One region of the Bacillus sp. D386 genome, then DNA from elsewhere that is predicted to be linked to it. Evidence: riboswitches for the same ligand, from Rfam matches in the RefSeq annotation. Region 1 holds a riboswitch; the other holds the start of a gene.
The links. A riboswitch is a leader RNA that binds a small molecule or an ion and turns the genes downstream of it on or off. The one in region 1 is predicted to bind glycine.
Positions count from the first base shown of each region.

Region 2: linked by a shared signal. The riboswitch ahead of FHY45_RS17935 (amino acid permease) and the one ahead of gcvT (glycine cleavage system aminomethyltransferase GcvT) in region 1 are both predicted to bind glycine.

Region 1 covers NZ_VEMV01000005.1:279,795-283,712, forward strand. Annotated here, with positions in the region: gene gcvPA (aminomethyl-transferring glycine dehydrogenase subunit GcvPA) at 1-807, opposite strand, end outside; gene gcvT (glycine cleavage system aminomethyltransferase GcvT) at 804-1,922, opposite strand; glycine riboswitch at 2,094-2,185, opposite strand; glycine riboswitch at 2,189-2,279, opposite strand; gene FHY45_RS16290 (DEAD/DEAH box helicase) at 2,743-3,918, shown strand, end outside.
Region 2 covers NZ_VEMV01000006.1:123,613-127,530, forward strand. Annotated here, with positions in the region: gene FHY45_RS17930 (DMT family transporter) at 230-1,141, shown strand; glycine riboswitch at 1,653-1,730, shown strand; gene FHY45_RS17935 (amino acid permease) at 1,903-3,249, shown strand; gene FHY45_RS17940 (DUF4179 domain-containing protein) at 3,405-3,918, opposite strand, start outside.

The DNA.
Region 1 (3,918 bases):
GATTCCGAACGGCTGTGCATCCCCTATGACAATATCTGCACCAAAATCACCCGGCGGTTTCAAGACACCAAGTGAAAGTGGGTTACTTGAAACAATTAACATTCCTTTATGTTCATGAACAATTTGTTCAATTTCAGCTAAGTTTTCGATTCGGCCAAAGAAGTTTGGATATTGAGTAATAAAACCAGCTACCTCATCAGTCATCATACCCGCCAATTGTTCTGTATCCGTCACTCCATTTTTACAGGGGACAACTTCAAGCTCAAGATATTGGCCTTTTGCATAAGTGGATAAAACAGCCCGTGATTCCGGGTGCACTGTCTCTGAAACAAGCAGTTTCTTACGACGTGTATGTCCTGCTGAGAGCATGGCTGCCTCGGCCAGAGCAGTTCCCCCATCATACATGGAGGAGTTCGCCACATCCATTCCGGTCAGTTCACAAATCATCGTTTGAAATTCAAAAATAGCCTGCAATTCTCCCTGGGAAATCTCCGGTTGATACGGTGTATAAGCGGTATAAAACTCTGATCTTGAGATAACGTGATCAACGATGACTGGCATGTAATGGTCATATACTCCCGCTCCAAGAAAAGAACTATGGGTCCTGAGATTGGCATTTTTCTCGGCCAGCTCAGTTAATTCTTTCAGAAGTGCTGATTCAGACTTTGCTTTTTTTAGCTTGTATTCACCCTTAAACCTTACTTTTTCAGGTATATCAGAAAATAAGTCATCGATTGATTCTACACCAATCGCTGTTAACATCTGTTCAGTATCCTGCTCTGTCATTGGTAAATAACGATGCTTCATTTTTTTACTCCTCCTGCCTGAGTGCGTTTATAAAATGGAGTACTAACAATTTTCGCCTTTAATCTTTTTCCCCGTATCTCAACCTCGACTACCTCATCAAGGTTAGCGAATTCTACATTAATCAGGACAAGGCCTACGTTTTTCTTTAAGGTTGGGGATTGTGTTCCAGTGGTCACTTCCCCGATGTTTTCATCCTTAACGAAAACCGGGTACCCATGTCTCGGAATACCGCGGTCAATCATTTCGATTCCGACAAGCTTTCTAGGGGCGCTATTTTCCTTCTGTTCCTTTAAAACTTCCTTACCAATAAAATGTTCTTTATCGGTTTTTACAGCGAACCCAATCCCCGCTTCGATAGGTGTAATCTCTGGAGATAACTCTTGGCCATATAAAGGAAGTTTTGCTTCAAACCGAAGCGTATCTCTTGCCCCAAGTCCACATGGAACCAATCCCTTATCCTTACCGAATTCTAAAAGATCTTTCCAAAGCTTCACTGTATCTTCGCTCTTACAGTACAATTCAAATCCATCTTCACCGGTGTAGCCAGTTCTTGAAACAAGTACACTAATGCCATTTATCATGACATCTTCACGAAAAGCAAAGAAACCAATGGTATTGAGATCTACTTCCTCTGCAAGGTTCTGTAATATATCAGCTGCAAGCGGTCCCTGTAATGCCAATTGCCCTATTTGTTCCGATATATTTTTTAGTTCTACATCTTCGCTCGCATGCTTTTTTAACCACTCAAAATCTTTATCAATATTAGATGCGTTCACAACTAACAAATAATCATCTTCACCTTTTTTATAAATAATCAGGTCATCAACCGTTCCGCCATTCTCATAGCACATAGCAGTATACTGTGCCCGGCCCGTTTTCAGCTTACTGACATCGTTGGTCATCATCAGCTGCAAAAATGGTAAAGACCCAGCACCCTTAATCATGAATTCGCCCATATGTGATACATCAAAGAGGCCTGCTTTTGTACGCACTGATTCATGCTCCTGTTTAATGCCCGAAAATTGGACAGGCAATTCCCAGCCGCCAAAATCAATTGTTTTTCCTCCGTACTCCCTGTACACACTGATCAGCGGAGTCTGCTTTAATTCTCCCATCCTTACCCTCCTAAAATATTCGTTTTATACGGATTCTCTTGCTTGTTATGCCATTTAAATGATTGCTTGTTAACTTATTAAGTAAAACGCCGCTTTTCCACATTTGACCGAAGCGATATATCCTTCAGCGATCCACGAAAAAAAGGACAGAAACCTCCCTTATTAGGGGGGCTCTGTCCTGATACCTGAAAGTTTACCGCCGGGTAACGTACTTCGGCGTTTCCTCTTGGGTGGCTTCACAATAAAGGAAGCGCTCTCCAGAGATGCGTCCAGCAAGAGTCTCTGTACCTGAGAGATTCATGGATTCACCATTTGCTCCTTCGGTGCCGCAAATACGGTCTCTCCCCTTGCCTTCATTCGCTCATATAATTATGTAAATTGGTCATACTAAACAAAAAGCAAGAGATAAGCCGTTTTCTAAATAGTCTTACATTTATATCCTACCATCAACAATTATCAGGTGGCAACATTTACGTTATCTCGATGAATGATTGGAAACTAAAAAAATATCAGTAACACCTCAGCTTTATTGGGGCAAAAAAATTGTTTAGGCGTCACTGAATAAATTCCTTATAATTTTCTGCCATCCGCATAAAGCATTTAATCAGATTTTAGCCGGAGATTAAACTCCTACTATTGTTTAGAAATTAATGACACCACCTATACCTATATAAGGTAAGAGAATTCTATTGAATTTAGTTAAATTACAATCAAGCATTTATCTAACTAGCTTAAATAAAGAAAGTTGGGATTCACATTGAGTTTAACACCAAAGGTCTATTTTGATGAAGATTGGGAAAAGGAGCTTGAGGAAAAGATTATGGAGGATGGCCCCTGGTGCAGCTACTCCCTTTTTAAACTCGGATTGGATGCCGAAAAGCATAATCTGATTCCAGATTTCAACGGCCTCCTTGCACCAAAGCATTTATCAGGATTTACACCTTTAACCCATCAGCTCGAAGCTGCTACCGAAGTCATTGAAAGAATGAATGGTAAAGCCATATTAGCTGATGAAGTAGGTCTTGGTAAAACAATAGAGGCCGGTCTGATCTTAAAGGAATATATGATTCGGGGCCTGGCAAGCAAAATACTAATACTAGTCCCAGCCTCTCTCGTATCTCAATGGGCACAGGAGCTTAATCAGAAGTTTCACATACCAGCTGTCATATACAGAAAGGGGTATGGGTGGGATTCTGAATGTATAATCACTTCCATAGATACTGCTAAACGAGAGCCTCATCGTTCTGCCATACTCGAACAAACCTATGACATTGTCATCATAGATGAGGCTCACAAGTTAAAAAACAATAAAACCAAAAACTATGAGTTTGTACAAAAAGTCCAGAGAAAGTTCTGTCTACTGTTAACGGCAACCCCTATTCAAAACAAGCTAGAAGAAATTTTTTATCTTGTATCATTGCTTAAGCCAGGGCATTTAGGAAGCTATGCCAAATTTAATGAACGCTTTTCTGCTAAGAAACGTTCATTAAAGGATGATGCTTATTTAAAAGAATTGGTTAATATGGTGATGATTCGAAATAAACGCCAGGATACCGGCATTGAGTGGACAAAAAGAAAGGTTGAAACAATTTTTATAGATTTCACCGAAAAGGAACAGGATCTATATGATGGAGTTTCTTCATTTAGGAAAGAATTGCCGGAGGGTATCGGGAGTACATTTTCTTCTTTAATCCTTCAGCGTGAGGCATGCAGCAGCAGGGAAGCCGTCTACTTTACGTTAAAAAATATGCTCGATCGAAACCCGGATGCCGGACTAAGCTTTAAGGAAGCCATACATAACCTTATCAACCTGGTCGAACTGGTTGATTGCAATTCAAAAGCGAAAAAAGCGCTTGAATTGATTCATTCTATAAAAGATAAGGTTATCATTTTTACCGAGTATCGAGCCACGCAATTATATTTGCAGTGGTTTCTTAAGCAAAATGGAATCACTTCTGTTCCATTCCGCGGCGGATTTAAACGTAGTAAGAAGGAC
Region 2 (3,918 bases), on a different contig from region 1:
TATTAAATGCACACTTCTATTATAGTTTCATCCTTTAAATCCCTTGACACAGTTTACAATGAAATTATATTCTTGACTCTGTGACTCTATTAAAATTCATTTTTATTCACAGCTCTGCTCTCCGTTTTGCAATAGCAGCAGTAACGTCTTCTCACTTGAGTAAACGATTCTGTATGTCTTGTTATACGGGGTTCAGAAAGCTTATTAAACTTCAACAAGGAGAATCGTTATGTGGTTTATTTTTTCACTACTAACAGCTTTAGCATGGGGTGGTGCTGACCTATTTTATAAAAAGGGATCAGACAGCAATGACAAGTACAGCCATATTAAAATTATCATCATGGTTGGTCTTGTCATGGGAATTCATGCAACAGCCTATATGATTATAAAAGATATACAGTTCAATCCAATGGAGATGATTCATTATTTACCAGTATCTTCTTTATACATCCTTTCCATGGCATTTGGGTATATTGGTTTGCGCTATATTGAATTGTCTATCGCCTCACCAATACAGAATTCCTCAGGTGTCGTAACAAGCATTCTGCTCTTCATCTTTTTCACTCATGAGCTAAGTATCATTGAAGTACTTGGGATTATCATCATCACTCTTGGGATTGTGGGGATAGCCGTTCTGGAAAAAAGAGCAGAAGATGAAGCTCGTCGACTGAATTCTGAGCATATCGATAAAAAATACCAAATTGGTTTCTTGGCTATTATCTTCCCAATTTTATATTGCATTATTGATGGACTTGCTACATTTGCGGATGCCATCTATCTGGATGAATTGAATTTAATCAGCGAAAATTCAGCTTTGCTTGCGTATGAATATACCTTTTTCCTATGCGCTGCCGTATGTTTTATCTATCTTCGCTTTATTAAGAAGGAATCCTTCCATGTATTTAAAGAGCGCGATAAAGGGATAGCTGCTATTTTGGAAACGATTGGTCAATTTTTCTACGTATTTGCCATGGCATCAGGCTATGCAATTATCGCAGCACCATTGATTGCTTCTTACAGTATCTTTTCAATTATCCTGTCACGAATCTTCCTAAAAGAGAAGCTGACTAAAAAACAATACATGATCATCGCAGTTGTTATCTTCGGTATTATCCTGCTGGGGATAGCGGATGAACTCTAAATTTGAATTTGCCTTTTAATAATGTAGATTAAAGACCAAATCCCTTATGGATTTGGTCTTTTTTTCAGAATGAATTGTGCTACTGCTAAGATAAACATGAAAAAGAGAGCTTTCGATTCTGGCCTTCCCCTTAACCTCACTGCCATGCTTATATATCTGAAGGAATACTCCTCAAGATGTTTAAATTAGTAAACAAAAAAAGAGAGAGACCTAGTACCTTTCTTTACTATTTAATACTTATTGTAATGGTTTATCAGAACTGAAGCTTGTTTAGTATCATTAATTGATTGTTCAAAAGCATATGGGTTAAATATATTTCAAGTAAATCTTGGTCTCTTCCATATGCTTCAACAAATCATTTAATTACATGTACTTAGTTTGACAACATAATAATTTAGTGATAGCATTTTTTCCATAACATTTTTTCAGAATTATGTTAATAAGGTAACATACTCTGATAATTGATAATTTAATATAGCACGCTTTGATCGCTGTGGATAAAACTATGGCGGGAGCAGCTTCTGGAGAGACTGTATTTATACAGCGCCGAAGGATTCACAATCTCAGGCAAAAGGACAGAATGGTAACGATTTTTGTTATTCTTGCCCTTTTAGAGATTGGAGACAACCAATCTCTTTTTTTATTTTCCAATATCAATAGTGAGGTGAGACATAGTATCTAAATCAAGCGAGAAAAATGATAAATATCTATTTTACTAGGTGCCTGTTTTAGACATCTAAGATTAAACGGGGGCATGCAACTTGGCTAAGCAAGAGTTAAAAAGGGATTTAAAAAATCGTCATGTACAATTAATAGCAATTGGGGGCACAATTGGAACCGGCTTATTTTTAGGCTCCGGAAAATCCATTCATTTAGCCGGTCCATCCATCTTATTTTCTTATCTGATTATCGGAGTAGCTCTATTTTTTGTTATGAGAGCACTGGGTGAATTACTTTTATCCAATACAAATCATACATCATTTATCGATTTCGCAGCTGAATATTTGGGTCCATGGGCTGGATTTGTGACTGGCTGGACGTATTGGTTCTGCTGGATTATGACAGCCATGGCTGATATTATCGCTGTTGGTTTATATACACAATACTGGTTTGATATCCCGCAATGGGTGCCTGCCATCATCTGTTTAGTAATTCTATTAGGATTAAATCTATTAACCGTCAAACTGTTTGGTGAGTTGGAATTCTGGTTTGCGATTATTAAAGTCGTCACTATTGTTGCACTAATTGTCGTAGGAATCGTACTGCTTGTGATTGGATTTGAAACAGATAGCGGAACTGTTTCTGTTTCTAACCTTTGGAATCATGGCGGCATGTTCCCGAATGGAATATCAGGGTTCTTACTATCACTGCAAATGGTTGTCTTCTCCTTCGTCGGAGTTGAACTTATTGGTGTATCTGCTGCTGAAACAGCTAATCCACGAAAAAACATTCCATCTGCTATCAACAAAATACCGGTACGGATTTTACTGTTTTATGTAGGTGCCTTATTTGTTATTTTATGCATCAATCCTTGGGATCAATTAAGTGCGACAAGCAGCCCATTTGTAGGTGTCTTCGCCTTAATCGGGATTCCAATGGCGGCAGGTATTATCAACTTTGTTGTATTAACATCGGCAGCCTCTGCTGCAAACAGCGGTTTATTCTCAACCAGCCGGATAATGTACAACTTAAGCAATCATAATGAAGCACCAAAAAAACTTGGCAAATTAAATAAACACCATGTACCGAGCAATGCATTATTAACTTCTACTATTGTAGTTTCTGTCGGTGCACTGCTTAGCAAGCTGATACCAGAGCAGGCCTTTACAATCGTCACAACAATCAGCGCCATCTGTTTCATTTGGGTATGGAGCATTATTTTAATCTCGCATATCAAATATGTAAAAACAAGACCTGATTTAAGAGCTAAATCTACATTCAAAGCTCCATTAACACCAGCTATAAATTATGTAATCCTAGGTATGTTTGCTTTCATACTGATTGTAATGCTCATTGCTGCGGAAACACGCTTAGCAATGCTGCTTACACCATTATGGTTTGTCTTATTGTTCATTTTATATAACTATCATAAAAAGAAGAGATTATGATAATAGAGCAAAAGCAAAAATAATAATGCACTCCAGTTGTTAGATTACACTTAACAATTGGAGTGCATTTTTTTCTATAGTATTCTATGGTTGAATGAAAACTTAGTACAGCTCGGTACCGAATTGAGCAAAATAGTTTCAATAAACTATTTCCTTTATTTATGATTCTCAAGTTGCTCTTTCTTCTGAGGTATTTTTACTGTGAAAGGCTCAAGCTCCACTGTATCTAAAAATGAGTTAAAATCAAATTGCAGAATGGCATGATCCATTTCAAAATTGGTGATTTTTTGAACCATATCCCCTTCATACACAACTTCTCCACTTAAATCAAATACTGATTGAAAATGCATTGTATCTTTATTAAGGACTTCAACATGATTCCGATGTATATAAAATGGCCAATCATCATCCAAATCAATCCGTGGGTCTATTATATTAAACTGATAACCTAAATTATGCAGTAAACGATCATAGTTCTCTCCCTTAAGACTCTTAGGAAATCCAAGTACTTGATAATCAACAATCAATTTATCCTGCTCATGTTTAATACTGTTAACTCGGATTGCCTTATTTGAACGTTGACTTTCCAATGTAAAGGAAGTACCGGTCGCTAAATCCTTCTCCGCTAAAGGTTCTGATCGTTCTAGATGTGGATAGAACGTGATGGTT